Regions from separate parts of the Achromobacter sp. HNDS-1 genome, predicted to be linked through region 2. Evidence: riboswitches for the same ligand, from Rfam matches in the RefSeq annotation. Region 2 holds a riboswitch; the other holds the start of a gene.
What was found. A riboswitch is a leader RNA that binds a small molecule or an ion and turns the genes downstream of it on or off. The one in region 2 is predicted to bind glycine.

Region 1: it holds a riboswitch for glycine, as region 2 does, so the genes downstream of both, gcvT (glycine cleavage system aminomethyltransferase GcvT) here and ABFG95_RS04245 (D-amino acid dehydrogenase) in region 2, are expected to answer to the same signal.

The regions. Positions count from the first base shown of each region.
Region 1 is NZ_CP157584.1:2,430,096-2,444,756, reverse strand. It holds gene ABFG95_RS11265 (translocation/assembly module TamB domain-containing protein) at 1-1,152, shown strand, start outside; gene dcd (dCTP deaminase) at 1,243-1,806, shown strand; gene ABFG95_RS11255 (VOC family protein) at 1,859-2,707, opposite strand; gene ABFG95_RS11250 (GGDEF domain-containing protein) at 2,867-4,108, shown strand; gene ABFG95_RS11245 (GNAT family N-acetyltransferase) at 4,135-4,662, opposite strand; gene ABFG95_RS11240 (hypothetical protein) at 4,769-5,221, shown strand; gene ABFG95_RS11235 (arginine/lysine/ornithine decarboxylase) at 5,489-7,750, shown strand; gene ABFG95_RS11230 (NAD(P)/FAD-dependent oxidoreductase) at 7,768-8,970, shown strand; gene ABFG95_RS11225 (superoxide dismutase) at 9,230-9,844, shown strand; gene ABFG95_RS11220 (ZIP family metal transporter) at 9,872-10,765, shown strand; glycine riboswitch at 10,846-10,938, shown strand; glycine riboswitch at 10,972-11,094, shown strand; gene gcvT (glycine cleavage system aminomethyltransferase GcvT) at 11,178-12,278, shown strand; gene gcvH (glycine cleavage system protein GcvH) at 12,375-12,752, shown strand; gene gcvP (aminomethyl-transferring glycine dehydrogenase) at 12,847-14,661, shown strand, end outside.
Region 2 is NZ_CP157584.1:939,923-954,583, reverse strand. It holds gene ABFG95_RS04265 (NAD(P)H dependent flavin oxidoreductase family protein) at 1-233, opposite strand, end outside; gene ABFG95_RS04260 (PLP-dependent aminotransferase family protein) at 316-1,836, shown strand; gene ABFG95_RS04255 (PhzF family phenazine biosynthesis protein) at 1,893-2,681, shown strand; gene ABFG95_RS04250 (sulfite exporter TauE/SafE family protein) at 2,826-3,569, shown strand; gene ABFG95_RS04245 (D-amino acid dehydrogenase) at 3,621-4,850, opposite strand; glycine riboswitch at 4,895-4,981, opposite strand; glycine riboswitch at 4,983-5,074, opposite strand; gene ampC (class C beta-lactamase) at 5,212-6,501, shown strand; gene ABFG95_RS04235 (CopD family protein) at 6,587-7,012, shown strand; gene ABFG95_RS04230 (MetQ/NlpA family lipoprotein) at 7,214-8,053, shown strand; gene ABFG95_RS04225 (ATP-binding cassette domain-containing protein) at 8,145-9,263, shown strand; gene ABFG95_RS04220 (methionine ABC transporter permease) at 9,241-9,897, shown strand; gene ABFG95_RS04215 (PLP-dependent transferase) at 9,944-11,140, shown strand; gene ABFG95_RS04210 (hypothetical protein) at 11,271-12,356, opposite strand; gene ABFG95_RS04205 (hypothetical protein) at 12,393-12,836, opposite strand; gene ppk2 (polyphosphate kinase 2) at 13,056-14,342, shown strand; gene ABFG95_RS04195 (RNA-binding S4 domain-containing protein) at 14,365-14,661, opposite strand, start outside.

The sequences.
Region 1 (14,661 bases), 1.5 Mb from region 2:
CTGGACGGCGACAAGCTGGTGCTCGACAGTCTGCGTTTCCCGGCCTCGCTGCGCGTGATGCCGGCCGAATGGCGCACCAAGGAATGGATCACCACCAACCCCGAGGCCAAGGGCGGCTATGCCGAAGCCAAGGGGCAATGGAACCTGATCGACGGCGGCGGCAACGTGCGCCTGACGCTGTACCGCTTTCCGGCGCTGCAGCGCTCCGACCGCTATGCCATGGTCTCCGGCACCATCGACCTGAACGCCGCGATGCCGCGCATCGACATCGTCGGCGACCTGAAGGCGGACGCCGGCTGGTTCAGCCTGGAGATCCTGCAGGGCGTGCCGTCGCTGGACGACGACGTCAAGGTGCGGCGCGCGGGCGACGACCCCGGCACCGTGTCGACGCCGCTGCAGACCAGCATGAACCTGAAGTTCGACATGGGGCCGCGCTTCTACATCACCGGCATGGGGCTGGACGCCGGCCTGCTGGGGTCGATCCAGATCCTGCTGAACGACGGCCGCCTGACCGGCGTGGGCGCGCTGCGCACGCGGGGCGGCGGCATCGAGGCCTATGGCCAGAAACTGCGGCTGCGGCGCGGGACGCTGACCTTCCAGGGCCGCCTGGACAACCCGCTGCTGGACATCGAGGCCCTGCGCACGGGCGAGCAGGTCGAGGCCGGTGTCAAGGTGGTGGGCACCGCGCAGCGTCCGCGTATCGACCTGGTGTCGTATCCGGACGTCAGCGACGTCGAGAAGCTGTCGTGGTTGCTGCTGGGGCGCGGCCCCGACGAAAGCGGCAGCGACGCCGCGCTGCTGCTGTCGGTGGGCACGGCCCTGCTGGGCGGCGGCGAGCCGTTCTACAAGCAATTCGGGCTGGACGACCTCAGCGTGCGCACCGGCAACCTGGGCAGCTCGGGCAGCATTCTGCCGGACCGCACCGTGGCCGGCGACGTCAACCGCGACAGCGATAGCCAGCTGGCGACGCAATTCCTGGTGGCCAGCAAGTCGTTCGCCAATGGCATCACGCTCAGCGTCGAGCAGGCGCTGGCCGGCAGCGACACCGTGGGCCGGGCCAGCTACCGGCTGGCGCGGGGCCTGTCGCTGGACCTGAAGGGCGGTTCGGTCAACGGCATCGCGCTGGTGTACCGTACCTTCTTCGGCGATTGATATCCGATGCCGTTCCGTCCCCATTCGGGGGCGGGGCGGCGCTCGGGATAAAATGTCGCCCATTCCATTCCCCCAAGCACCTCTGCCATCATGAGCATCAAAAGCGACCGCTGGATCCGCCGCCAGGCCGAAGCCGGCATGATCGAACCCTTCGAAGCGGGTCAGGTCCGCACGGCCAATGGCGGGCGCATCGTCAGCTACGGCACCAGCAGCTACGGCTACGACGTGCGCTGCGCCGACGAATTCAAGATCTTCACCAACATCAATTCCACCATCGTCGATCCCAAGAATTTCGACGAAGGCTCGTTCGTGGATTTCAAGGGCGATGTCTGCATCATCCCGCCCAATTCGTTCGCGCTGGCCCGCACGGTCGAATACTTCCGCATCCCGCGCAGCGTGCTGACGATCTGCCTGGGCAAGAGCACCTACGCGCGCTGCGGCATCATCGTCAACGTGACGCCGCTGGAACCCGAATGGGAAGGCCACGTCACGCTGGAATTCTCGAACACCACGCCGCTGCCCGCCAAGATCTACGCTGGCGAAGGCTGCGCGCAGATGCTGTTCCTGGAAAGCGACGAGGTCTGCGAGACCTCGTACGCCGACCGGGGCGGCAAATACCAGGGCCAGCGCGGCGTCACGTTGCCGCGCACCTGACGGCCCAGCGGCGGGGGCGCCGCCCGGCGCGCCCGCCTTGCCTGCACGCCCGTCAGGCGCGTCCCGGCGCCAGGCGCAGGTATTCGATGTCCCATTCGCTTTCCGACACCTGCGCGAAACCGTGGCGGCGGTAGAAGCGGTTCGAGTCGCTGCCGCGCAGCGCGCCCACACTGACCGGCAGGCCGCGTCGGTCGGCATCCTGCAGCAAGCGGCCCAGCACCTGGCCGCCCACCCCCAGCCCCTGCGCCGCGGGCACCACATACAGATGATCCAGCCGCAGGCCGTCGCCGTCCGGGCGCACGGCATAGAAGCCGATGCGCGCGCCGTCGCGCTCGATGAACCAGGTGTGGTCGGGCCGGAACGTGGCGCGCAGCCGCGCCCGCGCCCGTTCCGGGTCGAACCGGCCCAGGCGTTCCAGGCTGTCGCGCATGGCTTCGATACGGATCGCCAGCAGGGTGTCGAAGTCGGCCTCGGTCACCGGCGCGTCGCGTAGCGCGCCCGCCGCCAGCGCGTCGTAGCCCCGGCCCAGGAACTGCATGATGCAGATGCCATGGCCGAATGGATCGCTCAGGTGGGCGATGCGGCCCCAGTCATGCGACGCCGCCGGGTCCTCCAGCCGCGCGCCCGCGGCCACCGCCCGGGCGACCGCGTCGTCGACGTCATCGACCACCACGTCCAGGTGCACCGGCGTCCAGTGGCGGGCGTAGTCGCGCGGCTGGCGCACGGCGCCCGCGGCCGGCGTGCCGGCGGCCTTTTGCAGCAGGTAGATGGGCGCCGACGCGCCCAGCATTTCGGCGGCCCCCGGTCCCAGCCGGCGGTGCAGCGTCAGCCCGAAGGCGCGGCCATAGAAATCGATGGCCGCCTCAAGATCGGGAACGTCGATATTGACCAGGATGCGCATGAGGTTTTTCCAGGGGGGCGAGCGCTGAACATAGCACGGCGCGCCCGCCGCGCAAGCGTCGCTAACTCGCTAAAGAACCCGCGACCGCGACCGTAAAATGGCATATGTGTTTGCCGATTTGGCGACGTCATCTCAGCAAGCGTGAGCAAGGCCCTATCCGTGCGTTACCCCCATATCCCCTGGCTGCCCCTGTTGTTCTACCCTGCGCTGCCGGTGATGGCGGCGGTCGGGCTGTTGCTGTGGCGCCAGTGGCCTCCGGCGCTGACCCAGATCGTGCCGTTCGTGCCGTGGGTCATGGCGCTGGTCGGCGCGGCCATCTGCCTGATGTACCAGCGCTCGCAGACACTGGCATTGATGCTGGCGGTGCTGGCCGCCGTGGCCGCGTGGCCGATGCTGGCCAGCCAGGCGCCCTGGGCGCTGGGGCCGGCGCTGGTGTGGTGGTCGCTGGCCTACACCATCAATGCGCTGTGGCCCGAGCGCGCCGGCATGCTGCGCGACCTGGCCGCGCGCCTGGGGCTGATGGCCGCGGGCGCCGCCGTCATCGCGTTGGCGGGCAAGGAAGGGGTGGCGCAATTGTTCGGCGCGCTGGCGGTGCAAGGCGTGCTGGCGCGGCTGGGCGTGCCGTTCGAGGCGCTGGCGGCGCTGTTGCTCACCGGCCTGACCCTGACCCTGTTGCTGTTGCGTTATGGCCGTCCGCAGCAGGCCGGCCAATGGCTGGGTTTCGTCTGCATGGCCTGGGCGCTGCCGCGCGGCGCCCAGCACGGCATCGAACTGGCCGTGATGGCCGCCGCCGCGTTGACCTCGCTGTCCATTTCGCTGGCGCACGAGGGCTATCACATGGCCTTCCGCGACGAACTCACCGGTCTGCCCGGGCGGCGTGCGCTCAACGAGCGCCTGCAGCGCATGGGCCGCGTCTATACGCTGGCCATGGCCGACGTGGACCACTTCAAGGCATTCAACGACACCCACGGCCACGACGTCGGCGACCAGGTGCTGCGCATGGTGGCGGCGCAACTGCGCCGGGTGTCTGGCGGCGGCTATGCCTATCGCTACGGCGGCGAGGAATTCACGTTGGTGTTTCCGGGCAAGACCGCGGTCGAGGCCATTCCGCACCTGGAAACCGTGCGGCGCGCGATCGAGGCCTACCAGATGCGCCTGCGTGACAAGCCGGCGCGGCCCAAGGCCGATCAGCTCGGGCTGCGCCGGCGCGGCGCGCGCGCCGGCCGCAATGCGCGTCCGCTGCGCGTGACGGTCAGCATCGGCGTGGCCGAGCGCGGCGAGACGCTGCGTGCGCCGGATGCGGTCATCAAGGCCGCCGACCAGGCGCTGTACAAGGCCAAGGATGGCGGCCGCAACCAGGTCTGCGCCTATGGCGCGCGGCGGCGCGCGGGCGCCGCCTGACGCGGGTGCGCCGAACCCGGGGGGCGTCAACGGCCGGGCAGCGGCAGCGCCATCAGCAATTCGTCGTACAGCGTGCCGTTGACGCACAGCGCTTCCTGCTCGTGGCCGTACTGCTCGAAGCCGAGGCTGGCGTACAACTGACAGGCGGCGGCATTGTTGGCGGTGACGCTCAATTGCACCGTGCGCACGCCGCGCATGGCGGCGGCATGGTCGATGGCCGCCCGCATCAGCAGCCGGGCCAGGCCGCAGCCGCGCCAGGGCGGCGCCACGTAGACGCTCCAGACATGCGCCTTGTGCCGCATCTTCAGTTTGCGCTGCCGGGCCACGCCGATGATGCCGGCCAGCGCGTCTCCGGCGAACACGCCGAACATCGCGCTGTCGTCCGCGGGGGCGATCCAGCCGCGGATGTCTTCCAGTGTCAGCGTGTGTTCCTCTTCGTAACTCGATCCGAATGCTTCCGGCGTCTCGCGCAGGGCGTCCAGGCGCAGCTGGCGTAGCGCCGGGGCATCCTCGGGGGCAAGACGTCGGACCAGCGGGGCGGGAGCGGAATTCACGGGACGGGGCGAGTGTTGGGAATAGGGAACGGTCTGGCCAGTATAGGGGCAGGGGCCGCCTATAATGGGGTCAACGCCGCTTGCGGTTTTCACAAAGGAGCCACTGATGTTCGGTTTCCTCAAGATAAACCAGGACGCCAAGCGCGACGAAGTCCAGGAAGAGTTCGTGGCGCGCGTGGCCACCGCCGCGCAGGATTTCGTCCAGGCAGCCGGATCGGCCGGCACCGGGCTCGACTACTCCCCGTCGAGCGTCCACGCGCTAGACGACGCGCTCGAAGCCGCGCACCTGGGCACGCTGCCCCTGACCCCCATGCAGACCGTTGGCGCGGCCGCCTACCTCTACGAAGTGGCCCGGCGCGCCCATGGCGGCCTGTACGAGGTCTGCGACGACGAGGACCCGGTGGTGCTGGTCTGCGGCGGGCCCGACGCCGAAATCTGCTTCGGCGCCATCGCCAAGGTCGAACGGCGCATCCGCTACGGCGCCGCCGAGGCCATCCCGCCGTACTTCGACCGCTTCCTGGCGGCGCTGGCGGCGGGCCAGGACGTCACCATCCGTTAGGGTCGGCCGCCCGGCGCGGGCCGCTTCATGGGGCGGACCGGGGGCGCGGCAGGCCCCTCGTCCGCCACCCGGGTCCGCGCCTCGCGCGGCCCGCTGGCGGCCGCCCTCGGGAAAACCATAGGGCCTGGAGAAAAACGGCCCTACAATTCCGCCATTCCCGCCGCCGGCGGGAACCTCGCGCCCGCCTGTCATCAGACGGTTTTTCACTAGAAGTACACTCGCGTCCGCCAACCCGGTCCGATTCGCCTTGCCCCCAGGAGCGCCTGCATGAAATTCCGCTTCCCCATCTTCATCATCGACGAGGACTACCGTTCCGAGAACGCGTCCGGTCTGGGTATCCGCGCCCTGTCCGCGGCGATCGAGGCCGAGGGCGTCGAGGTGATCGGGGTGACCAGTTACGGCGACCTGAGTTCGTTCGCCCAGCAGCAGAGCCGGGCCAGCGCCTTCATCCTGTCGATCGACGACGAAGAGTTCGACGTGGATTCGCCCGAGGACGTGGCCAGCGCGATCAAGAACCTGCGCACCTTCATCGGCGAACTGCGCTTCCGCAACGCCGACATCCCCATCTACCTGTACGGCGAGACGCGCACCTCGGAACACATTCCGAACGACATCCTGCGCGAACTGCACGGCTTCATCCACATGTTCGAGGACACCCCCGAATTCGTGGCGCGCCACATCATCCGCGAAGCGCGCAGCTATGTGGACAGCCTGCCGCCGCCGTTTTTCCGCGAGCTGGTCAAGTACGCGCAGGATGGCTCCTATTCCTGGCACTGCCCCGGCCACTCGGGCGGCGTGGCGTTCCTGAAGAGCCCGGTGGGCCAGATGTTCCACCAGTTCTTCGGCGAGAACATGCTGCGCGCCGACGTCTGCAACGCCGTCGACGAACTGGGCCAACTGCTGGACCACACCGGCCCGGTGGCCGAGTCCGAACTGAACGCGGCGCGCATCTTCCACGCCGACCACTGCTACTTCGTGACCAACGGCACCTCGACCTCGAACAAGGTGGTGTGGCACGCCAACGTCGCCGCCGGCGACGTGGTGGTGGTGGACCGCAACTGCCACAAGTCGATCCTGCACGCCATCACCATGACGGGCGCGATCCCGGTGTTCCTGCGCCCGACGCGCAACCACCTGGGCATCATCGGCCCGATCCCGCTGGAAGAGTTCCACCCGGACAGCATCCGCAAGAAGATCGAGGCCAACCCGTTCGCGCGCGAAGCGGTGAACAAGAACCCGCGCATCCTGACGCTGACGCAGAGCACCTACGACGGCGTGATCTACAACGTCGAGATGATCAAGAAGGAACTGGGCAGCTACGTCGACACGCTGCACTTTGACGAAGCCTGGCTGCCGCACGCCTCGTTCCACGAGTTCTACCAGGACATGCACGCGATCGGCCAGGACCGTCCGCGCAGCAAGGACGCGATGGTGTTCGCCACGCACTCCACGCACAAGCTGCTGGCCGGCATCTCGCAGGCCTCGCAGATCATCGTGCAGGAATCCGAGACCCGCAAGCTGGACCGCAACGTCTTCAACGAAGCCTACCTGATGCACACGTCGACCTCGCCGCAGTACGCGATCATCGCGTCGTGCGATGTGGCCGCCGCCATGATGGAGCCGCCGGGCGGCACCGCGCTGGTCGAGGAGAGCATCCGCGAAGCCATGGACTTCCGCCGCGCCATGCGCAAGGTGGAATCGGAGTTCGGCAAGAACGACTGGTGGTTCAAGGTCTGGGGCCCGAACCGCCTGGTGTCCGAAGGCATCGGCAACCGCGATGAGTGGATCCTGGAGTCGAACGACCACTGGCACGGCTTCGGCGACCTGGCCGAAGGCTTCAACATGCTGGACCCGATCAAGGCCACGGTCATCACGCCGGGGCTGGACATGTCCGGCAGCTTCGGCGAAACCGGGATCCCGGCCGCGCTGGTCTCCAAGTACCTGACCGAGCACGGGGTGGTGGTCGAGAAGACCGGCCTGTATTCGTTCTTCATCCTGTTCACCATCGGCATCACCAAGGGCCGCTGGAACACGCTGCTGACCGCGTTGCAGCAGTTCAAGGACGACTACGACCGCAACCAGCCGCTGTGGCGCATCCTGCCGGACTTCTGCCGCGGCCATCGCCGCTACGAGCGCATGGGCCTGCGCGACCTGTGCCAGCAGATCCACGAGGCCTACCGCGAACGCGACGTGGCCCGCCTGACCACCGAGATGTACCTGAGCGACATGGTGCCGGCGCTCAAGCCGTCCGACGCCTTCGCCCGCATGGCGCACCGCGAGGTCGAGCGCGTGGATATCGACAAGCTGGAAGGCCGCGTCACCGGCGTGCTGCTGACGCCGTATCCTCCGGGCATCCCGCTGCTGATCCCGGGGGAGCGCTTCAACCGCACCATCGTCCAGTATCTGCAGTTCGCGCGCGAGTTCAACGAGCGTTTCCCGGGCTTCGAGACCTACATCCACGGCCTGGCCGACGAAGTGGGGCCGGACGGCGAGAAGCGTTATTACGTTGATTGCCTGATCGAAGACTGATCGGGTCCGGAGTCCTGATGTTCGATGTCGCCGTTCTCGGCGCCGGCGCCGCTGGCATGATGTGTGCCGCGGTCGCCGGTCAGCGCGGCCTGCGCGTGGTGCTGGTGGATCACGCCGAACGGCTGGCCGAGAAGATCCGTATCTCGGGCGGCGGCCGCTGCAACTTCACCAACATCGGCGCGGGGCCCGCCAATTTCCTCTCCGACAACCCGCATTTCTGCCGGTCGGCGTTGTCGGGCTACACCCCGCAGGACTTCCTGGCGCTGCTCAGGCGCCACCGCATCGCCTGGCACGAGAAGCATCGCGGCCAGCTGTTCTGCGACGATTCCAGCGAATCCATCATCGAGATGCTGCGCGCCGAATGCGATGCCGGCGGCGTGCAGTGGCGCATGGGCTGCCAGGTGGCCGAGGTGGCCCATGGCGAGGCCGGCTTCGAACTGCGCACCAGCCAGGGCGTGATCCGCGCGGCCAAGCTGGTGGTGGCCACCGGCGGCATGGCGATCCCGCAGTTGGGCGCCACCGATTTTGGCCTGAAGCTGGCGCGCCAGTTCGGCCTGAAGGTGGTCGAGCCGCGCCCGGCGCTGGTGCCGCTGACCTTCGACGCCGCGCACTGGCAGCCGCTGGCCGAGCTGTCCGGCGTGGCGCTGGAGGTCAACCTGGCGACGGGGCAGGGCAAGGCGCGCGGCGAGTTTCTCGAAGACCTGCTGTTCACCCATCGGGGCCTGTCGGGCCCGGCGATCCTGCAGATCTCCAGCTACTGGAAGCCGGGCGAGCCCATCGTCATCGACCTGGCGCCGGGGCGCGACCTGGCGGCCGAACTGCTGGCGGCCAAGTCCGGCAACCGGCAGCAGTTGCACACGGTGCTGGCCGGCCTGTGGCCCAAGCGCCTGGCCGACCGCTGGCTGCAACTGGCCGAGCAGGGCGGCAAGCCGGGCCTGGCGGCGCTGCGCCTGGCCGATGCGCCGGACAAGACCCTGCGCGCGCTGGCGCAGGACATCCACCAATGGACCCTGGTGCCCAGCGGCACCGCCGGCTACAAGAAGGCCGAGGTCATGCGCGGCGGGGTCGATACGCGCGGGCTGGACCAGAAATCGATGCAGGCCCGCGCCATGCCCGGCCTGTACTTCATCGGCGAAACCGTGGACGTCACCGGCTGGCTGGGCGGCTACAACTTCCAGTGGGCCTGGGCCTCCGGCGTGGCCTGCGGCAAGGCGCTCTAGCGGTTCCGGGCGCTGCCCGCGTGCCCCGCGCTCCGGCCACATTCCTTCTGGGCGCGACGCCCGCTTTGTCCAACGCTTTTCGCGCCGCCGGCGCGGGCACGCTTCGTGCTGCTCGCCAAGGGCTGTCCGGCCCATAGCCTGCCTGCATGACAGGCATTGCAACGTTATCGTTGTCGTATCAAATAAAAATACCTATCATTTGTATTTTCAAAAATAAGACGCTTGCCCTCGTCGGCGGCGTTGCCCGACGGAGATCGCCTTGGCCTACACCCTGCCGCCCCTGCCTTACGCCTACGACGCGCTTGAACCGCACATCGATGCGCTGACGATGGAGATCCACCACGGCAAGCATCACCAGACCTACGTCAACAACCTGAACGCCGCGCTGGAAGGCGCCGGCATCGCCACCGACGAGCCGGTCGACGCCCTGGTGGCGCGCATCGACCAGTTGCCCGAGGCGATCCGCGGCGCGGTGCGCAACAACGGCGGCGGGCATGCCAATCACAGCCTGTTCTGGGCGGTCATGTCGCCGCGCGGCGGCGGCGAGCCCGACGGCGCGCTGGCCCGCGCCATCGATGCCGAGCTGGGCGGCCAGGCAGCCTTCCGCGATGCCTTCACCAAGGCCGCGCTGACGCGCTTCGGCAGCGGCTGGGCCTGGCTCAGCGTGACGCCGGACGGCAAGCTGGCAGTGGAAAGCAGCGCCAACCAGGATAGCCCGCTGATGCAGGGCAACACGCCGATCCTGGGGCTGGACGTGTGGGAGCACGCCTACTACCTCAAGTACCAGAACCGCCGTCCGGAATACATCGGCGCCTTCTACAATGTGATCGATTGGTCCGAGGTGGCGCGCCGCTACGCCGTCGCCGTGGGCTGAGCCGGCATCGCGCGGGGGCAGTGGACCATGAACACCTTCAGCCGTCATCGCATCCGGCCCGCGGCCACCAGCGTCAGCGTCTGGACGCTGGCGGTGCTGGTCGCCTGCCTGGGCCTGCACCAGGCCTGGGTCTATTTCGATGCCAATGCGCCGCACGTGGCCGACGCGCTGCTGGGCGGCATGGTCGCCGCCGGCGCCACCGCGGCGGGCACGCTGCCGATCCTGTTCGCGCGCACCATCCCCCAGAAGATGCAGGACAGCATGTTCGGCTTCGGCGCCGGCGTGATGCTGGCGGCCAGCGCGTTCTCGCTGGTGGCGCCGGGCATCGCGGCGGCCGAGTCGCAGGGCGCCGGCCCCTGGGGCGCGGGCCTGACGGTGGGCGCCGCCATCCTGCTGGGCGCGGCGGCGCTGCTGCTGATGGACCGGCTGTTGCCGCACGAGCATTTCATCAAGGGCCGCGAGGGCATCGAGGCGCACCGCCTGCGCCGCGCCTGGCTGTTCGTCTTCGCCATTACGCTGCACAACCTGCCCGAAGGCCTGGCCATCGGCGTCGGCTACGCCGGCAACGATCCGCTGCGGGGCACCGCGCTGGCCACCGGTATCGCCATCCAGGACATCCCCGAAGGATTGGTGGTGGCGGTGGCGCTGATCGCCGCCGGCTACAAGCGCGCGTTCGCGGTGGCGCTGGGCATGCTGTCGGGCCTGGTCGAGCCGGTCGGCGCGGTGCTGGGCGCGGTGGTGGTGGGCTGGTCGACGGCATTGCTGCCGTGGGGCCTGGGCTTTGCCGCCGGCGCCATGCTGTTCGTGATCAGCCACGAGATCATCCCCGAGTCGCACCGCAAGGGGCACGAGGTCTACGCCACCTGCGGCCTGATGCTGGGCTTCGTGCTGATGATGCTGCTGGACACCGCGCTGGGCTGACACGGGCGCGGCGCGGCGACCGGCCAGCGTTCACGGATCAACAACGCAATCGCGTTTCGCGGTATGCTTTCGGCGCTGTCACGCATGTTGCGGGAGAGAGCGGCCGTTCGCGGCTGCCGCCGAAGGCGCAATTCGCCCGGAATCGCTCAGGTATCCCATACCGCGCATGCTTGCCCTGTCCCGGTTTTCACCGCGCGGACGCGGCAAAGCAGCACTCTGGAGAGACCTGGCGCCGCTGCCCAATCAGGGACATAGCGAGCAGCCCAGGCGCCGAAGGTGCAAACCCGCCACGCGGGGCAACTCTCAGGCAAAAGGACAGAGGGGCGGAAGATTCAGCCGTTGCGTGGGCGCATCCCGTCCGCCGGCGGCATTCCGTAACCCTGGCAACGCTGCCGCTCCGGAGTACCCGCGCATGTCCGCACCCCTCAAACGCACCCCGCTGGCCGACGAACATATCGCCTCTGGCGCCCGCATGGTCGATTTCGGCGGCTGGGACATGCCCCTGGCCTACGGCTCGCAACTGGAAGAGCACCACGCGGTGCGCCAGGACGCCGGCATGTTCGACGTCTCGCACATGCTCAACGCCGACATCACCGGCCCCGACGCCTACGCCTTCCTGCAGCGCCTGGTGGCCAACGACGTGGCCAAGCTGACCGTGCCCGGCAAGGCGCTCTACACCTGCATGCTGAACCCGCAGGGCGGCGTCATCGACGACCTGATCGTGTATTTCTTCGCCGCCGACGAATGGCGCGTGGTGGTCAACGCCGGGACCGCCGACAAGGACATGGCCTGGATGCAGCGCGTCAGGCAGGCCGGCAAGTTCGACGTCACCATCACGCCGCGCCGCGACCTGGCCATGATCGCCGTGCAGGGGCCCAACGCCCGCGCCAAGGTCTGGGCCGCGCGCCCCGCCTGGCAGGCCGCCAGCGAGCCGCTGACCCCGTTCGTGGCCGCCCGCGTCGGCGACGACACGCTGGTGGCGCGCACCGGCTACACCGGCGAAGACGGCTTCGAGATCGTGCTGCCCGCCGCCGAGGCGGTGCAACTGTGGCGCGACCTGGCGGCCCAGGGCGTGCGCCCGGCCGGCCTGGGCGCGCGCGACACGCTGCGCCTGGAAGCCGGCATGAACCTCTACGGCCAGGACATGGACGAACTGACCCAGCCCGGCGAAGCCGCGCTGACCTGGACGGTGTCCCTGAAGAACCCCGAGCGCCGCTTCATCGGCCGCGACGCGCTGGAGCAGTTCGCCACGCCCGCCGCCTTCGTCGGCCTGAAGCTGCAGGAACGCGGCGTGATGCGCGCCCACATGGCGGTGCGCACCAAGAACGGCACGGGCGAACTCACCAGCGGCACCATGTCGCCGACGCTGGGCGTGTCGATCGGTTTTGCCCGCCTGCCGCAAGGCGTGGTCGCGGGCGACACGGTCGAGGTCGACATCCGCGGCAAGTGGGTGCCTGCCCTGGTCTGCAAGCTGCCGTTTGTCCGTAACGGCAAAGCCGTCGAACACTCGTAAACTCGAAGCTTCGCGCCGCTGGCCGGGCCCTCGGGGCAGGCCGCCGGCGCGAGGCGCGCAACACCGTTTCCCTATCTGAATCCCCCAGGAGTTCCCATGAGTCTGCCCACCGATCGCAAGTACACCGAGTCCCATGAATGGGTCAAAGCCGAAGGCGACGTGTTCGTCGTCGGCATCACCGATACCGCCCAGGACCAGCTGGGTGACCTGGTCTTCGTCGGCGACGTCAAGGTCGGCGCCAAGCTGAACGCGGGCGAGACCGCCGGCGTGGTCGAGTCGGTCAAGGCCGCCTCCGACATCTACGCGCCCGTGGCCGGCGAAATCGTCGCGTTCAACGACGAGCTGGAAAGCAACCCCAACCTGATCAACGAATCGGCCTTCACCGCCTGGATCTTCAAGATCAAGCCGGTCAACGCCGCCGATGCCGACAAGCTGCTGGACGCCGCCGGCTACGAAGCCGTCGCCAACGGCTAAGCCCGTCAGGGCGGGCGCGGCGCTGGCGCCGCCGCCCGTCCATATGCATCACCGTCCGTCCCTCCCGACGACACCGCCATCCCGAGATCCCCCCATGTCGCGCGCCCTAGACACCCACACCGACTTCATCCCCCGCCACATCGGCCCCTCCGACGCCGACCAGGCCGCCATGCTCGCCGCCATCGGCAGCCCCAGCCTGGACGCCCTGATCGAAGAAGTCGTGCCGCCCAAGATCCGCAGCCAGGCGCCGCTGGCGCTGCCGCCGTCGCGCAGCGAAGCCGACGTGCTGGCCGAACTGAAGCAGATCGCCGGCCGCAACAAGGTCTACCGCAACTACATCGGCCAGGGGTACTACGGCACGCAGACGCCCAACGTGGTGTTGCGCAACATTCTCGAGAATCCCGCCTGGTACACGGCCTACACGCCGTACCAGCCCGAGATCTCGCAGGGCCGCCTGGAGGCCCTGCTGAACTACCAGACCATGGTTGCCGACCTGACCGGGCTGGACATCTCCAACGCCTCGCTGCTCGATGAAAGCACCGCCGCCGCCGAAGCCATGACGCTGGCGCGCCGCGGCGCCAAGTCGCAGAGCCCGGTGTTCTTCATCTCGCGCCACGTGCATCCGCAGACCATCGAGGTCGTGCGCACCCGCGCCGAGGGCCTGGACATCGAGATCGCCGTCGGCGACGAGGCCGACGGCCTGCCGGAGTGCTTCGGCGTGCTGCTGCAGTACCCGCACAGCACCGGCTCGGTGGCCGACTACCGCAAGCTGGCCGAGGCCGCCCACGCGCAGGGCGCGGTGGTGGCCGTGGCCACCGACCTGCTGGCGCTGGCGCTGCTGGCCGCGCCTGGCGAATGGGGCGCGGACATCGCCATCGGTTCGGCCCAGCGCTTCGGCGTGCCGTTCGGTTTCGGCGGCCCGCACGCCGGCTTCATGGCCTGCAAGGACGCCTTCAAGCGCAACATGGCCGGCCGCCTGGTCGGCGTGTCCAAGGACGCCCAGGGCAACCCGGCGATGCGCCTGGCGCTGCAGACGCGCGAACAGCACATCCGCCGCGAGAAGGCCACCTCGAACATCTGCACCGCGCAGGTGCTGCTGGCCGTGATGGCCGGCATGTACGCGGTCTGGCACGGCCCGGCCGGCATCCGCCGCATCGCCGAGCGCGTGCAGCGCTACACCGCCATCCTGCGCGCCGAACTCGGCAAGCTGGGCATCAAGGTCGCCAACGACACCTTCTTCGACACGCTGCTGCTGGAAACCGGCCCGGCCACGCCCGCCATCATCACCGCCGCCGAGTGCGAGCACATCAACCTGCGCCGTGTCGACGGCGCGCGCCTGGCCGTGTCGCTGGACGAGACCGTCACCGCCGCCGACCTGCAGGCGCTGGTGAACGTGTTCGCCGCCGGCCTGGAACGCGACGACGTCGAACTGGACATCGACGCGCTGGACGCCAAGGCGGCCGGCGGCATCCCCGCCGCGGTGGCGCGTGAAAGCGCCATCCTCAAGCATCCGGTGTTCTCCAGCGTGCAGTCGGAAACCGACATGCTGCGCTACCTGCGCAAGCTGGCCGACAAGGACCTGGCGCTGGACCGCACCATGATTCCGCTGGGCTCCTGCACCATGAAGCTGAACGCCACGGCCGAGATGATCCCCATCACCTGGCCCGAGTTCGCGCTGGTGCACCCGTTCGCGCCCGCCTCGCAGAGCAAGGGCTACGACGAGCTGATCACGCGCCTGTCGGCCGCGCTGTGCGAAATCACCGGCTACGACAACATCAGCCTGCAGCCCAACTCGGGCGCGCAGGGCGAATACGCCGGCCTGCTGGCGATCCGCGGCTACCACCAGGCCAACGGCCAGCACCAGCGCAACGTCTGCCTGATTCCGTCGTCGGCCCACGGCACCAACCCC
Region 2 (14,661 bases):
CACTGGCACATCAGCAATTCGTCGGCGGCGGTGACATAGGTGCGCTCGGTGGGCGGCGCGATGCGGGCGTAGGCGCCGCCGGCTGCCTGGGCCCGGCACGACCCGCACTCGCCGCGCTGGCAGGAAAACGGCACGGCCACGGCCTGGGCCAGCGCGGCCTCCAGGATCGAGGTGCTGCCATCGCTGGTGAAGCAGCCGTGCGCGAGGGTGATGGTGTGGGCGGGCGTGGACATGGCGCGATTCCGGTGGCATGCCCCAGGGGGGCGATGGGGGCAATGTAGCGATAGAATGGCCCGATGAAATAGGGCCATTTTCATGAACCAGACCAAGCCACTTTCGCGCGACACCCGCCAGGAGGCCAGCCTGGACCTGCCGGTCGATCCGCCGCGCCCGGACGAATCCAAGCAGTCCTGGGTGTACCGGCAGATCCGCGAACGCATCCTGCGCGGCGTCCTGCCCTCGGGCGGGCGGCTGCCATCCACCCGCAGCCTGGCGGCGCGCTGGCACGTCGCCCGTTCCACCGTCGAGGCCGCCTACGACCAGTTGCGCGGCGAAGGCTATACCGCCGGCGCGGTCGGGTCCGGCACCTATGTGGCGGCGGTCATCCCGGATAATTTCTTTCGCCACGGACTGCCGGGCGACGCGGCCACGGCGCCCGCCGCCGCCACGTCCGACGCGCCGCCCGCGGCGGGCCGCGCGCCACCCCCGGACCGGGATGCCGACCATTCGGTTCCCCCCTTGCGGCACGAGCCCCCCTTCACCGCGCGCGGCGCCGACGCCTCGCTGTTTCCCATGGCGGCCTGGCGCCAGGGCCTGCTGGCCAGCGCCCGGCGCGTCACGGCGGCGCAATTGGCACGCGAGGATCCCCAGGGCTGGCAGCCCTTGCGCGAACAGATCGCGCGTTACCTCGGCGCGGCGCGCGGCATTGCCTGCGACGCCGACCAGGTGGTGGTGCTGACCGGCATCCGCGACGGCCTCGACCTCAGCGCGCGCCTCTTGCTCACGCCGCGCGACAAGGTGCTGGTCGAGGACCCCGGCTACCTCAACGCCCTGCCGCTGTTCAGTCAGTACACGCGGCGCGTGGCGCCGGTGGCCATCGACCAGCACGGCTTTTCGGTGGCGCGCGCCCGCCGCCATCGCGGCGTCAGGCTGGTGCACGTGACGCCGGCGCACCAGTCGCCCACCGGCGTCACCATGCCGGTGTCGCGCCGCCTGGAGCTGCTGGACTGGGCGGCACAGGCCGGCTGCTGGATCCTGGACGACGACTACGACAGCGAATTCAACTACGACGGCGCGCCGCTGGCCGCCCTGAAAAGCCTGGACCGCGCCGACCGCGTGATCCACTGCGGCAGTTTCAACAAGACCCTGTTCAACGCCCTGCGCATCGGCTATGCGGTGCTGCCGCGGCCGCTGGTGGCGGACTTTGCCCGCGCCCGCTACCTGACGGGACGCTCCAGCAGCATCGTCGAACAGATGACGCTGGCGGCGTTCCTGGAAAGCGGCGGCTTCGCGCGCCATGTGCGGCGGGCGCGGGCGATCTACGCGCAGCGGCGCGACCGGGTGCTGCGCATGCTGCGCCAGGCGGCGGGCGCGGCGCCGCTGCGCGTCAGCGGCGAGCATGCGGGCTTTCACCTGGTGTGGTGGCCGCCGCCCGGCTTCGACGTGGCGGCGCTGCTGGCAAGGGCGCGCACGCGGGGCCTGGGTCTGCAGCCGGTCGCGCAATTCTGCCGGCGCGTGTCCTGGCCGGCGGGCGTGGTGATCGGCTACAGCGCGCGCCAGGAAGCGGACCTGGACGGCCTGGAGGCGCTGCTGCGGGAAGTCGCGGGCGTTTCGTAGCAAAATGCGGCATGGCGGCGACGTGTCCCGCCTTCACCGTTTTTCCAGGATTTCTCATGCCGCAACTCGATCTCTACCAGGTAGACGCCTTTTCCGCCGTGCCCTTCGGCGGCAACCCCGCCGCCGTGGTGCCGCTGCAGGCGTGGCTGCCGGACGCCACGCTGCAACGCATCGCCGAAGAGAACAACCTGTCCGAGACCGCCTACGTCGTGCGCCGCGGCGACGTCCACGAGCTGCGCTGGTTCACGCCGAAGGTCGAGGTCGACCTGTGCGGTCACGCGACCCTGGCGACCGCCTGGGTGCTGTTCGAGCAATTGGGCGCCAGCGAAGACGTGCTGCGCTTTGCCACCCGCAGCGGCGAGCTGCGGGTACGGCGCGCCGGCGACGCGCTGGCGATGGACTTCCCCGCCAGGCAGCCCGTGGCCGAAGCCATCCCAGAGGGCCTTCTGCGCGCGCTCGGCCTGCCGGCGGCGCGCGCGCTGTACCGCGCCGACGATTACCTGGTGGTGATCGACGACGAAAGCCTGATCGACGGCCTCGCGCCCGACTTCGCCGCGCTGGCGGCGTTCGACGTGCGCGGCGTGGCGGTGACGGCGCCATCCGCGCGCTACGACTTCGTGTCGCGCTGGTTCGGCCCGCGCGTCGGCGTCAACGAAGACCCAGTGACGGGGTCGGCGCATACCTCGCTGGCGCCGTACTGGGGCGAGCGGCTGGGCAAGACAGAACTGACTGCCGAGCAGGGCGGGGCGCGCAAGGGCCAACTGCGCTGCGAACTGCGCGACAACGGCCGCGTCATCATCAGCGGCCAGGCCGCGCTGTACCTGCGCGGCACGATCTTCCTGTGATCGCGGCCGCCATCACCGAAAACCTATCGCGTCATCAGCACTTCAAATAGGGGCGCCGCGATGCGCGCCTAGAATCTGCCGTCACGAGATCCGGGCGAGCCGAACGGCCTGCCAGCGGACGCGACGACAAGGAGACGCAGGGCAATGGATGCGGTATGGATAGTCGCCATCGGCGCGGCCGTGGCGGGGTTCGTGCAGGGCCTGTCGGGCTTTGCCTTCGGCATGGTGGCCATGTCGTTCTGGGCCTGGGTGCTGGACCCCCGGCTGGCGGCGGCGCTGGCAGTGTTCGGCGCGCTCACCGGGCAATTGCTGGCGGTGTTCTCGGTGCGGCGCGGCTTCAACTGGGCGCTGCTGTGGCCTTTCCTGCTGGGCGGCCTGGCCGGCATTCCGCTGGGCGTCCTGGTCCTGCCGCACCTGGACATGGACTGGTTCAAGGCGGTGTTGGGCGCGCTGCTGGCGCTGTGGTGCCCGGTGATGCTGATGGCGCAGCGGCTGCCGCGCATCGGCGGCAACCGCTGGGGCGATGGCGCGGTGGGGCTGGCGGGCGGCGTGCTGGGCGGCATCGGCGGCTTTGCCGGCAGCGTGCCGACGCTGTGGTGCACCCTGCGCGGCTTCAACAAGGACACGCAGCGCGCCGTGATCCAGAACTTCAACCTGTCGATGCTGGCCGTGACCATGGCCATCTATCTGGCCACCGGCATCGTCACGCGCGATATGGCGCCCATGTTCGCGGTGGTGGCGCCGGCCATGCTGATTCCCACGCTGCTGGGCACGCGCCTGTACATCGGCATCTCGGAAGTCACGTTCCGGCGCGTGGTGCTGGGGCTGCTGACCTGCTCGGGGCTGACGCTGCTGGCCTCGTCGCTGCCGCGGCTGCTGGGGTATTGAGGACCGGTCCGCGTCCCGCCCGGTCCCGGCCTGTGGTCTGCCGCAACGGCTTTACGACAGTCCCACCCCCTCCCGCACGCTCGCCGCCAGCATTTGCGCCGTCGCCGCCGACAGCGTCCATCCCAGATGCCCATGCCCGGTGTTGTAGAACACGCCCGGCCGCTTGCCGGGGCCGACGCGCGGCATCATGTCGGGCATCATCGGCCGCAGGCCGCACCATGGCACCACGCGCGCGGTGCGCACGCCGGGGAAATGGCGGCGGGTCCAGTCCACCAGCGGCTGGATGCGTTCGGCGCGGATGTCCAGGTTGAAGCCGTTGAACTCGGCGGTGCCGGCCACGCGGAAGCGGTCGCCCAGGCGGCTGGTGACGATCTTGGCGGCCTCGTCCAGCAGGCTCACGGTGGGCGCGGCGGCCTGGCTCGCGGCGTCGTCCAGGTGCACGCTGATCGAATAGCCCTTGACCGGATAGATGTTCAGACGGTCGCCCAGTTGCCGCGCGAACTGGCGGCTGGCGGCGCCGGCGCAGACCACGATGGCGTCGGCTTCGTGCTGTTCGCGCCGCGCGCCTTCTTCACGCGCGATATCCAGCACGTAGGGCAGGCCGTCGCGGCTGATGGCGCGGATGTCCGCGTCCTGTTCGAAACGCACGCCGCGCCGCGCGCAGGCCTGCGCCAGGCCGCTGGTGAACTTGTGGATGTCGCCGGTGGCGTCGGACGGCGTGTAGAAGCCGCCGTGGCAGGGCGTCTGCAGCGTCGGCTCGATGCCGCGGATTTCCTCCGGCGTGACGGCGTGCCGCTCCAGTCCGCCTTCGCGCAGCAGCGCATTGGCGCGGCGCGCGGTCTCGAAGCTGGCGGCGTCGTGGTAGATGTGCAGGATGCCGCGGCGCTCCAGGTCGAAGTCGATGCCTTCCTCCTCGGCCATGGCGTACAGGTGCTGGCGCGCTTCGATTGCCATGCGGGTGGTGGCGATGGTGTTCTGGCGGTAGTTGCGGATCTGCCCCATGAACTGGGCCAGCCACGAATACTTGTGCCAGCTCGGGCGCGGATTGAGCAGCAGCGGCGCGTCGTGGCGGCCCAGCCAGCGCAGGCCCTTCATGATGGTGGCGGCGCTGTTCCACACTTCGGCATTGCTGGCGGACAGCTGGCCGCCGTTGGCAAAGGACGTCTCCATGGCGGGATAGCGCTGGCGGTCGTAGACGGTGACGTCGTAGCCCAGTTTGCTCAAGGCGTAGGCGGACGTGACGCCGGTGATACCGGCGCCGATGATGGCGATGCGGGGCATGATGGCTCCAGATGGCGTGGCCACGACCCAATGATCGTGGCACCCCATCTGTCTCTGTACCTGAGAGCTTCACCCGGGCGCGGCGGCGCGGGTTCCCCTTCGGTGGGCGCCAGGCGCCTCTCTCCAGATTGTCTAGACCGCGCAGTCCTGTTGCCTGAGAGTTTCCGGGGCGGTTGCTCCGTCGGCGCCCGCCACGGGGGGCGGGACTCTTCTGCGGGGTTTTGAATCGACGCACCGAGAATAGCCAAAATTCGTCGCGCGCGGGACTCAGGGTTAATACCAGGGGAGGCGCCGGATTGGCTCTACACTGGGCGCCGAACCGCCGGCACGCGCCGGCCGGAAAACGAAAGGACGACTCCGCATGCGCGTTCCGGCAATGTTCCGTATTTCCCTGCTGTCCATGACGTTGACGCTGGCCCTGGCCGGCGCCGCCTCGGCCAGCCCGGCCGTTGCGCAAGCGCCCGCCGGCAAGGCCTCCACGGCATCGACCTCCGCATCCACGCCCGCATCCACGCCCGCATCCACGCCGGCATCCACGCCGGCATCCACCGCCAAGCCATCCGCGTCCGCCAAGGCCGATCGCGCCACCGCCGCCGTCGACGCCGCCGTGGCCGAGGTCATGCGCGAATACGGCATCGCCGGCATGGCCATCGGCGTCAGCCGCGACGGCGAGCAGCGCTTCTTCAACTACGGCGACGCCTCGCGCGCGCCGCGCCGCGCGGTCTCCAGCGACACCCTGTTCGAACTGGGGTCGATCAGCAAGACCTTCACCGTCACGCTGGCCGCCTACGCCCAGGCCACGGGCCGCCTGTCGCTCACCGACAGCCCGGCCAAGTGGGTGCCCGAGCTGCAAGGCAGCGAATTCGCCAGGCTGACGCTGGTTAACCTGGCCACGCACACCGCCGGCGGCTTCCCCTTGCAGGTGCCGGACGCGGTGCAGAGCATGGCGCAACTGATGGACTACCTGAAGGCCTGGACCCCGCGGTACGCGCCCGGCACGCGCCGCACCTACGCCAACCCCAGCATCGGCATGCTGGGCGTGGTGGCGGCCCGCGCCCTGGGGCAGCCCTACGTGGCGGCGATGGAGCAGCAGCTGTTTCCCATGCTGGGCCTGCGCGACACCTACCTGGAAGTGCCGCCGCGCAAGATGCCCGACTATGCCCAGGGCTACGACAAGCAGGACGCTCCGGTGCGCGTGAACCCGGGCGTGCTGGCCGACGAGGCCTATGGCGTGAAGTCCAGCGCCCGCGACATGCTGCGCTTCGTCGAGATCAACCTGGGCACCGCGCCGGTCGATGCCACGCTGCAGCGCGCCATCGCCGAGACCCACACCGGCTATTACCAGCTGGGCGCGATGACGCAGGACCTGATCTGGGAGCAGTACTCTTACCCGGTGTCGGTGGACGATGTGGTGCACGGCAATTCCGCCCAGGTCGCGTTCGAGACCCTGCCGGTCAAGGCCCTGCAACCGCCGCTGGCGCCGCAGCAGGCAGTGTGGATCAACAAGACCGGCGCCACCAATGGCTTCGGCGCCTACGTGGCGTTCGTGCCGTCGCGCAAGCTCGGCATCGTGATCCTGGCCAACCGCAACTATCCGAATGAGGCGCGGGTGCGGCTGGCGTTGCGGGTGCTCAAGGCGCTGGCGCCGTGAACGCCGGCGTCGGTCTTTGCCGTAGCGCAAACCCGTCGGACCCGATTCCACCCCGGCGCGCGCCGCTGCGGCGATAATCGCGCGCATGACCTACCAATTACTCAAAATGCTGCATGTCGCCGCCGTGGTCGCATGGCTGGGCGGCTCCCTGTTCGTGTCGCTGTTCCTGCTGTCGTCGCAGCCGCCCGACAGCGACGAGGCGCCCAAGGAACGCAGGATGCTGGGCGCGCTGCGCCGCTGGACGCTGTTCGTGACCACGCCGGCGATGGTGCTGGCCTGGCTGGTCGGCCTGCACCTGGCCGTGACCTTCGGCTGGTTCGCGATGACCTGGATCTGGATCAAGATCGCGCTGGCGCTGGTCCTGTCGGGCCTGCTGGGCGTGCAGAGCGCCGCCTTGCGCCGCCAGTCGCGGGGCAGCGCCAAGCGCGCGCCGCTGGTCGACCTGTACGCGCCGCTCACGGTGGTCGCCGCGGCGGTCATCGTGACGCTGGTGGTGGTCAAGCCGTTCTGAGGCGGGGCGTGGCGCCTGGCCGCGTCCCGCGGCCAAGCCTTGCCCGCGCGCGTCATGGTCGCGGCAGGGCGCCACTTATGCGCCGGCGCCATATCCAAACGCCCCTGTAATAACGACTCAACCAACTATTCGTTCGCGCGCGCAGGGGCCATCCCTAGAATCGTCTGCTCATAACCGTATCGACTGAGAGGCGATTTCCATATGACTCCCCGCACTTACACCGCCCGCGCGGGCACGCTGGCCAAGGCCCTGCTGGGCGCCGTGCTGGCCGCGGCCGCCATGTTCCACGGGCCGGCTTTCTCGGCCGATCCCAAGCCGCTCAAGGTCGGGGTGCGCGGCGGCGTCGACGAACAGATCTGGGAAGTGGTGGCGCAGGTCGCCAAGAAGAACGGCCTGGCCGTCGAACCGGTGGTCATCACCGGCACCGCCAGCCCCAACGAGGCGCTCAACAACGGCGACCTGGACGCCAACGCGTTCCAGCACATCCCGTTCCTGAACGATCAGATCAAGCAGCGCGGGTACAAGCTGGTGTCGGTGGCCAATACGCTGATCTCGCCCATCGCCTTCTATTCGAAGAAGTACAAGTCGCTGCAGGCCTTGCCCGAGGGCGCCAAGGTCGGCATCCCCAACGACCCCAGCAACCAGACCCGCGCGCTGGTGATCCTGCGCGACCAGGGCCTGATCACGCTCAAGGACGGCTTCGATCCGGCCACGGGCACCGCCACGCTGGCCGACGTGACCTCCAACCCGCGCAAGCTCGACTTCGTCGAAAGCGCCTCGGTGGTCCTGGCGCGTTCGCTGCCCGACGTCGACACCGCCGCCATCGTCAACAGCTTCGCCTACCAGGCCGGGCTGATCGCCACCCGCGACGGCATCGCGGTCGAGAAGAAAGAGAACAACCCCTACGTCAACATCATCGCCGTGCGCGAGAAAGACAGGAACGCGCCCTGGGTGCCCGAGCTGGTCAAGGCCTATCACTCCGAGGAAGTGCGCCAGTTCATCCTGAGCAAGTACGAAGGCTCGGTGATTCCGGTCTTCTGAGCCGGAAGGCGCGGCGGCGCCAGCCGGCGCCGCCGCCATCCTCGCTCGCGGAGCGGCACGCGCCGCCGCGCGGGCGGCTCGGGAACACAGCATGATGCAACACGACATCCCCCTGGCGGATCCGGCCCTGCGGCCCGCCGCCGACGCGGCGCAAGACGCCCACATCGTTTTCGACGGACTGCAGAAGCGCTACCAGGGCCCGCGGGGCACGGTAACGGCGCTGGCCGATATCTCCTTTTCCATCGGGCGCGGCGAGGTGTTCGGCATCATCGGCCGCAGCGGCGCCGGCAAGTCGACGCTGCTGCGCTCCATCAACATGCTGGAACGCCCCAGCGCCGGCCAGGTGCGGGTCGACGGCGTGGACGTCGGCGGCCTGGACGAGGACGCGCTGGTCGGCCTGCGGCGCCGCATCGGCATGATCTTCCAGCACTTCAACCTGCTGTCGGCCAAGACGGTGGCGCAGAACGTGGCGCTGCCCTTGCGCGTGGCGGGCGTCAAGCCGGCCGAGGCGCGCGCCAAGGTCGACGCGCTGCTGGACCTGGTGGGGCTGCGCGACAAGGCGGACACCTATCCGTCCAAGCTGTCCGGCGGGCAGAAGCAGCGCGTGGGCATCGCCCGCGCCCTGGTGCATGACCCGGAGATCCTGCTGTGCGACGAGGCCACCTCGGCGCTCGACCCCGAAACCACGCAGTCGATCCTGGCGCTGCTGCGCGACATCAACCGCAAGCTGGGCCTGACGGTGGTGCTGATCACGCACGACATGGCGGTGATCCGCGAGGTCTGCCACAAGGTGCTGGTGCTGGATGGCGGCCGCAAGGTCGAGCACGGCGAAGTCTGGCGCGTGTTCGGCAATCCGCAGGCCGACGCCACCCGCGCGCTGTTGCGGCCCTTGCAGCATGACCTGCCGGCCGACCTGGCCGCGCGGCTGGTGCCGGACCTGGCGGGCCTGGCGGGCAGGGCCGGCCTGGCGGTGCTGCGCCTGCGCTTCACCGGCCAGGGCCGCCCCGAGGGCGTGTCGCTGCAGGCGCTGGCGGCGCTGGGGCCGGGCGCGACGCTGCTGCACGGCGGGCTGGACCGCCTGCGCGGCCACGCCCAGGGCAGCCTGCTGGTGTCGGTGCCGGCCGCCGTTTTACAGGAAGAGGCCGCGCGCGCCGCGCTGGTGGCCGATCAGATCGAGGTACTGGGCTATGTCGCTGCCGATGCTGGATAAATACCTGCAGGCCTTCCTGCAGACGCTGACCATGGTGGGCGTGTCCGCGCTCATCGCGATCGCCGCCGGCCTGACGCTGGCGGTGGTGCTGACCGTCACCGCGCCGGGCAACCTGTATCCGAGGCCGCGCCTGAACAAAGCGCTGTCGATCACCGTGAACACGTTCCGCGCCATCCCCTTCATCATCCTGCTGGTGGCGATGCTGCCGTTCACGCGCATGCTGGTCGGCACCACGCTCGGCACCTGGGCCGCGATCGTGCCGCTGTCGGCCAATCTGGTGCCGTTCTTCGCGCGCATCGCCCAGGTCAGCCTGAACGATGTCGACCACGGCCTGGTGGAGGCCGCGCGCGCCATGGGCTGCCGCCGCTGGCACATCGTGCGCCATGTGCTGCTGCCCGAGGCGCTGCCCGGCATCATCGGCGGCATGACCGTCAGCGTCATCGCCATGATCAACGCCTCGGCCATGGCTGGCGCGGTGGGCGCCGGCGGCCTGGGCGACCTGGCCATCCGCTATGGCTACGAGCGCTACGAGACCCGCGTGATGTTCGAAGTGATCGTGATCCTGATCGCGCTGGTCTCGATCGTGCAATTCACCGGCGAATGGCTGTCGCGCCGCGCCGACCACAAGCGCTGACGGCGCCGCGCCGTCCGCATCCCCGAGCTGATTCCCGGAGGTATCCATGTCCGACTCGCAACACCACGGCTTCGCCACCCGCGCCATCCACCTGGGCTACGACCCGCTGGACGAGCAGGGCGCGCTGTCGCCGCCGCTCTACCTGACCTCCACCTACACCCAGGACAGCATCGAGGCCTTCGACCGCATCCGCCTGGGCGAACAATCGGGCTACGTCTACGGCCGCACCCGCAACCCGACCCAGGCCCTGCTGGAAGAGCGGCTAGCCTCGCTCGAAGGGGCCGAGGCCGGCGTGGTCACCGCGTCGGGCATGGCGGCGATCTCGGCCACGCTGCTGTCGCTGCTGCAAAGCGGCGACGAGATCGTGGTCGACCAGATCGTCTACGGCACCGCCTTCACGCTGTTCGCGCAGGGGCTGCCGCGGCTGGGCATCAACGCCGTGTTCGCCGACTTCACGCGCCCGGAAACCGTGGCCGCCGCCATCGGCCCCAAGACCCGCGCGGTCTATTTCGAGACGCCGGCCAACCCCAACCTGCGGCTGGTCGACATCGCCGCCATCTCGGCCATCGCGCGCGGTAAGGGGCTGCTGACCATCGTCGACAACACCTTCGCCACGCCGGTGCTGCAACGGCCGCTGCAACACGGCGCCGACATCGTGCTGCATTCGGCCACCAAGTACCTGGGCGGCCACGGCGACCTGCTGGCCGGGGCGGTGGTCGGCCGCAAGCAGCACATCGACGCGATCCGCCTGCAGGGGCTGCGCTATTTCACCGGCGCGACGCTGTCGCCGTTCACCGCCTTCCTGGTGCTGCGCGGCCTGAAGACGCTGGAATTGCGGGTCGAGCGTCACAGCGAATCGGCATTGAAGGTGGCGAAGTTCCTGCGCGAACACGCGGCGGTGGCCGACGTGTTCTATCCGGGCCTCGCGGGCACGGCCGGCGCCGAGATCGCGCAGCGCCAGCAGGCGGCCGGCGGCGGGCTGGTGGCGTTCGAGTTGAAGGGCGGGCTGGCCGCGGGCCGGCGCCTGCTGAACAGCCTGAAGCTGGCGCGCATCGCCGTCAGCCTGGGCGATCCGGAAACGCTGATCCAGCATCCGGCCACCATGACGCACGCCAGCTACACGGCCGAGGATCGTGAAAAGTATGGTCTGTCGGAAGGCCTGCTGCGCTTGTCGGTCGGGCTGGAAACCGCCGCCGACATTCTGGCCGATCTCAAGCAGGGGCTGGATCAGGCGGCAAGCTGACGCGTGATCGCGTCCGGCCCGCCTTCGCGCCCGGGCGCGCTGGCCTCGGGAGCGCCGTGCCCGCCATGGGCCGGACGTTCATGGGCCAGGGCGGTCGGGCCGCGGTTCACCCGGGACGCCATCGGGGGCGTCAACGCAGCACCGAGGTCAGGCTGTCGAATTGCTGCGATTCCAGCCGCGCCCGTTCCTCCGTCAACTGGCGCACCGCCAGTTGATGCGCGCGGAACCGGTTCAACAGGCTGTCGCGGTCGAACACGATCTCGTTGTGCTCCACGCGCCACGCGCGGCGGTTGTCGTCGAGCAGGTTGATCATCTTTTCGAATTCGTCCAGCGTCTGGCGCTCCAGGTCCCAGTTGCGCGCCAGCGTCGCCTTCTGCTGCGGGCGCGCCTTGATCGCGCCCTCGACCATGCGGTTCTTCTGCTCCTCGCTCAGGTCGAGCGTGCGGATGGTGACAGGCACGTCCGCCAGCAGCCGCTGGTTCTGCTGGCTGTATTTCCGCACCACGCGCTGCGATTGCTCCAGGATCAGCCGGCTTTCCACCATGCCGCGATCGCGCGCCAGCCGGTTGGGGATGAACAGTTCGGACAAGCGCACCTCGTCCAGTTCGCGCATGTAGGCGCGGTACTGCGCCACGCGCTGCGCCAGAAGGATCTTGACGCCGCGTTCGATCTCGCCATACACGCCGCGCGCCTTGGGCGTGGTGTCGATGTCGGGCACGTCGCCGGGCGGGTGGTCGGGGGCGTTGAGCGCGGCGCGCATCCATTCGCCGGTGCGGCGGATCTCGGCCAGCGCGGTGGCCTTCTGCGCTTCGCGGTAGGCCGAGAGGCCGGCCAGGGTGGCGGCGACCGCCGCCAGTACCAGGCCCGTGGCGAAGGCGATGCGCATGCGGTGCAGCGGGGTGCGGAAGCGCTTGAACAGCGACAGCGCCGCGATGGCGATGGCGGCGGGCAGCAGCAGCGCGAGGGCGCTGCCGAACGCGCTGCCGACCCGATAGCCCAGCGCTTCGGCGGCGTCAGCCCCGACGGGCGCGCTATCGCGCTTGAACGCAAGCACGGCCAGCCACAAGCCGAGGTACAGGATCCAGGTCCAGGCGCGCAGCGCGCGGCTCGGCCGCGGTCGCGCGGGGGCGGTGGCCAGCGCGGGCGATGGCGGCGTGTCGGCGCCTTCCGGACTCAAGGTGGGTTCTGTACGCGTGTCCACGGAAGCGGCGATCACGAAATATTTAGCATCAGATGTTACCGTGCGACCTTTTCAGGCGCAATGCGGATCGCGCCGCCAGCCCACCCATTCGCCCTCGCCGGCGAAGTGGCGAGGTCCCCGCGCCGCGACCGCCAGGCCATCGCGCAGCGCGCGCCGGTCCAGGCCTGGCATGTGCCGCAGCAGGGCGGCCGGCAGGGCGTCGGGATCGAGATGTTCCTGGCCGAATTCCACCGCCATCAATGCGCCTTCGTCGCGTACCCGGAGATACCAGAGTCCTTCCATGCAATCACCGATCCACGGGTCCGGAAACAGCGCCGGGGTGAAGCGGAAACCGAATTCGCAGACATCGTCCCATGGCCAGAACTGGCGGCGGCCCGGGCCGTCGGCGGGGCCAAGGGCGCGAGTGAAGCCGGCGTCGTCGAACTGGATGGTTTCGGCGTACGGATCGGGCGGGGCGGGCGGGCCGTCGAGCAGGCGTCTGAGCAGGGACCACATGCAAGGGAAAGGAGCGGGGGGAAGGCTGCAGTGTAGCGGCGGCCATGCCGCCACGGGGCGCGGCCCGGGCCTGATATTGCTGCAAGAATGTTACAAGCATTGATGCACGTCAATCCCATGCGCCGTAGCGCGCGTTAGGGTTGAAGTTTTTCCTGACGGGTCGCCGGCGACTGCCCGGCCAACCGGAATCGGACCTCACGCGCAGCAAGGACAGTACTGATGACAGACAAGACCCCGCAAGCTTCCGAGCAGAACCTGGCCGCGGCCGACGGCAAGGCCGAGGCGCGGCCGCGGCGCGCCGCCAAGCGCACCGCCGGCGCGCGCGCGCCCGCCGGCAAACGCGGCCCGTCCGCGACGCGCGCCGCGGGCAAACCCACGGCGGCGGCCGCCGCCAATCGCGGCCAGGACACCGCCAGGGCGGGCGCCGCCAGGCGCACCGCGTCGCGCCAGGCCGTCTCCGGCGTCACCACGCCCGCCGGCCTGCCCGCCATCGAGCCCGCGATCCAGGCCCACAAGCGCGTCAATGCGCGCGAGGTCGCCGCGCGCCAGGAAACCACCGCGGTGCTGGCCGACATCGCCCGCCGCTATCAGGTGGGCGAAGCCGGCGAAGCCCACGAGGCGCTGCGTTCGGTGATCGAGGAACTGTCGCCCGACGATGCGCTGGCCGTGCATCGCGCGCTGCTCGAAGCCAACGCGCAGGCCGCCGGCGCGCGCCGCAATCCCGACGAGGAGCTGGCGACCGATTGGCGCGAAGGCATCTATCCCTACCGCCGTCGCATGCTGCGGCGCAATTATGAAAAGCAGAAATACGCGCTGCAGGTCGAGCTGCTGAAGCTGCAGGCCTGGGTCAAGGCCACCGGGCAGCGCGTGGTGATCCTGTTCGAAGGCCGCGACGCGGCCGGCAAGGGCGGCACCATCAAGCGCATGATGGAACACCTGAACCCGCGCGGCGCGCGCGTGGTGGCATTGGAAAAACCGTCGGACACCGAACGCGGCCAGTGGTACTTCCAGCGCTACGTGCAGCACCTGCCGACCGCCGGCGAGATCGTGATGTTCGACCGCTCCTGGTACAACCGCGCCGGCGTCGAGCGCGTGATGGGATTCTGCTCGCAGGACGAATACCTGCAGTTCCTGCGCCAGGTGCCCGACTTCGAACGCCATCTGGTCACCAGCGGCATCCACCTGGTCAAGTTCTGGTTCTCGGTCAGCCAGGAGGAGCAACGCCGCCGCTTCATGCAGCGCAAGGTGCATCCGCTCAAGCAATGGAAACTGAGCCCCGTGGACCTGGCCTCGCTGGACAAGTGGGACGACTACACCCGCGCCAAGGAGGCGATGTTCGCGCACACCGACACGGCCGACGCGCCGTGGATCGTGGTCAAGTCCGACTGCAAGAAGCGCGCGCGCCTGAACGCCATGCGCTACGTGCTCAGCCGCTTGCCGTACGAAGGCAAGAGCGGCGCGCCGGAACTGGCGCTGGATCCCTTGATCGTGGGGCGGGCGCTGTAGGCGCGCTGCGCGCGGGCGCGGCCTACTTGCCGCGCATCTGGTCGATGAGCCGCCGGTCGCGCTTGGTCGGCCGGCCCGCCGCGATGTCCAGCGCGGGCTCGGGCGCCAGGCGCCGCATCTCGGCCGCGCGTTCGCGCGCGGCCACGCTTTCCGGAGTTTCCTCGTACAGCTGGCGCGCCACCGGCGCCGGACCGCGCGCGCCGCTGACGGCCACCACGCGCACGTGCACCGCCGGGTCTTCCTTGCGGATGCTGACCACATCGCCCGCGCCGACCTCGCGCGCCGGCTTGGCCGGCTGGCCATTGACCTGCACGCGGCC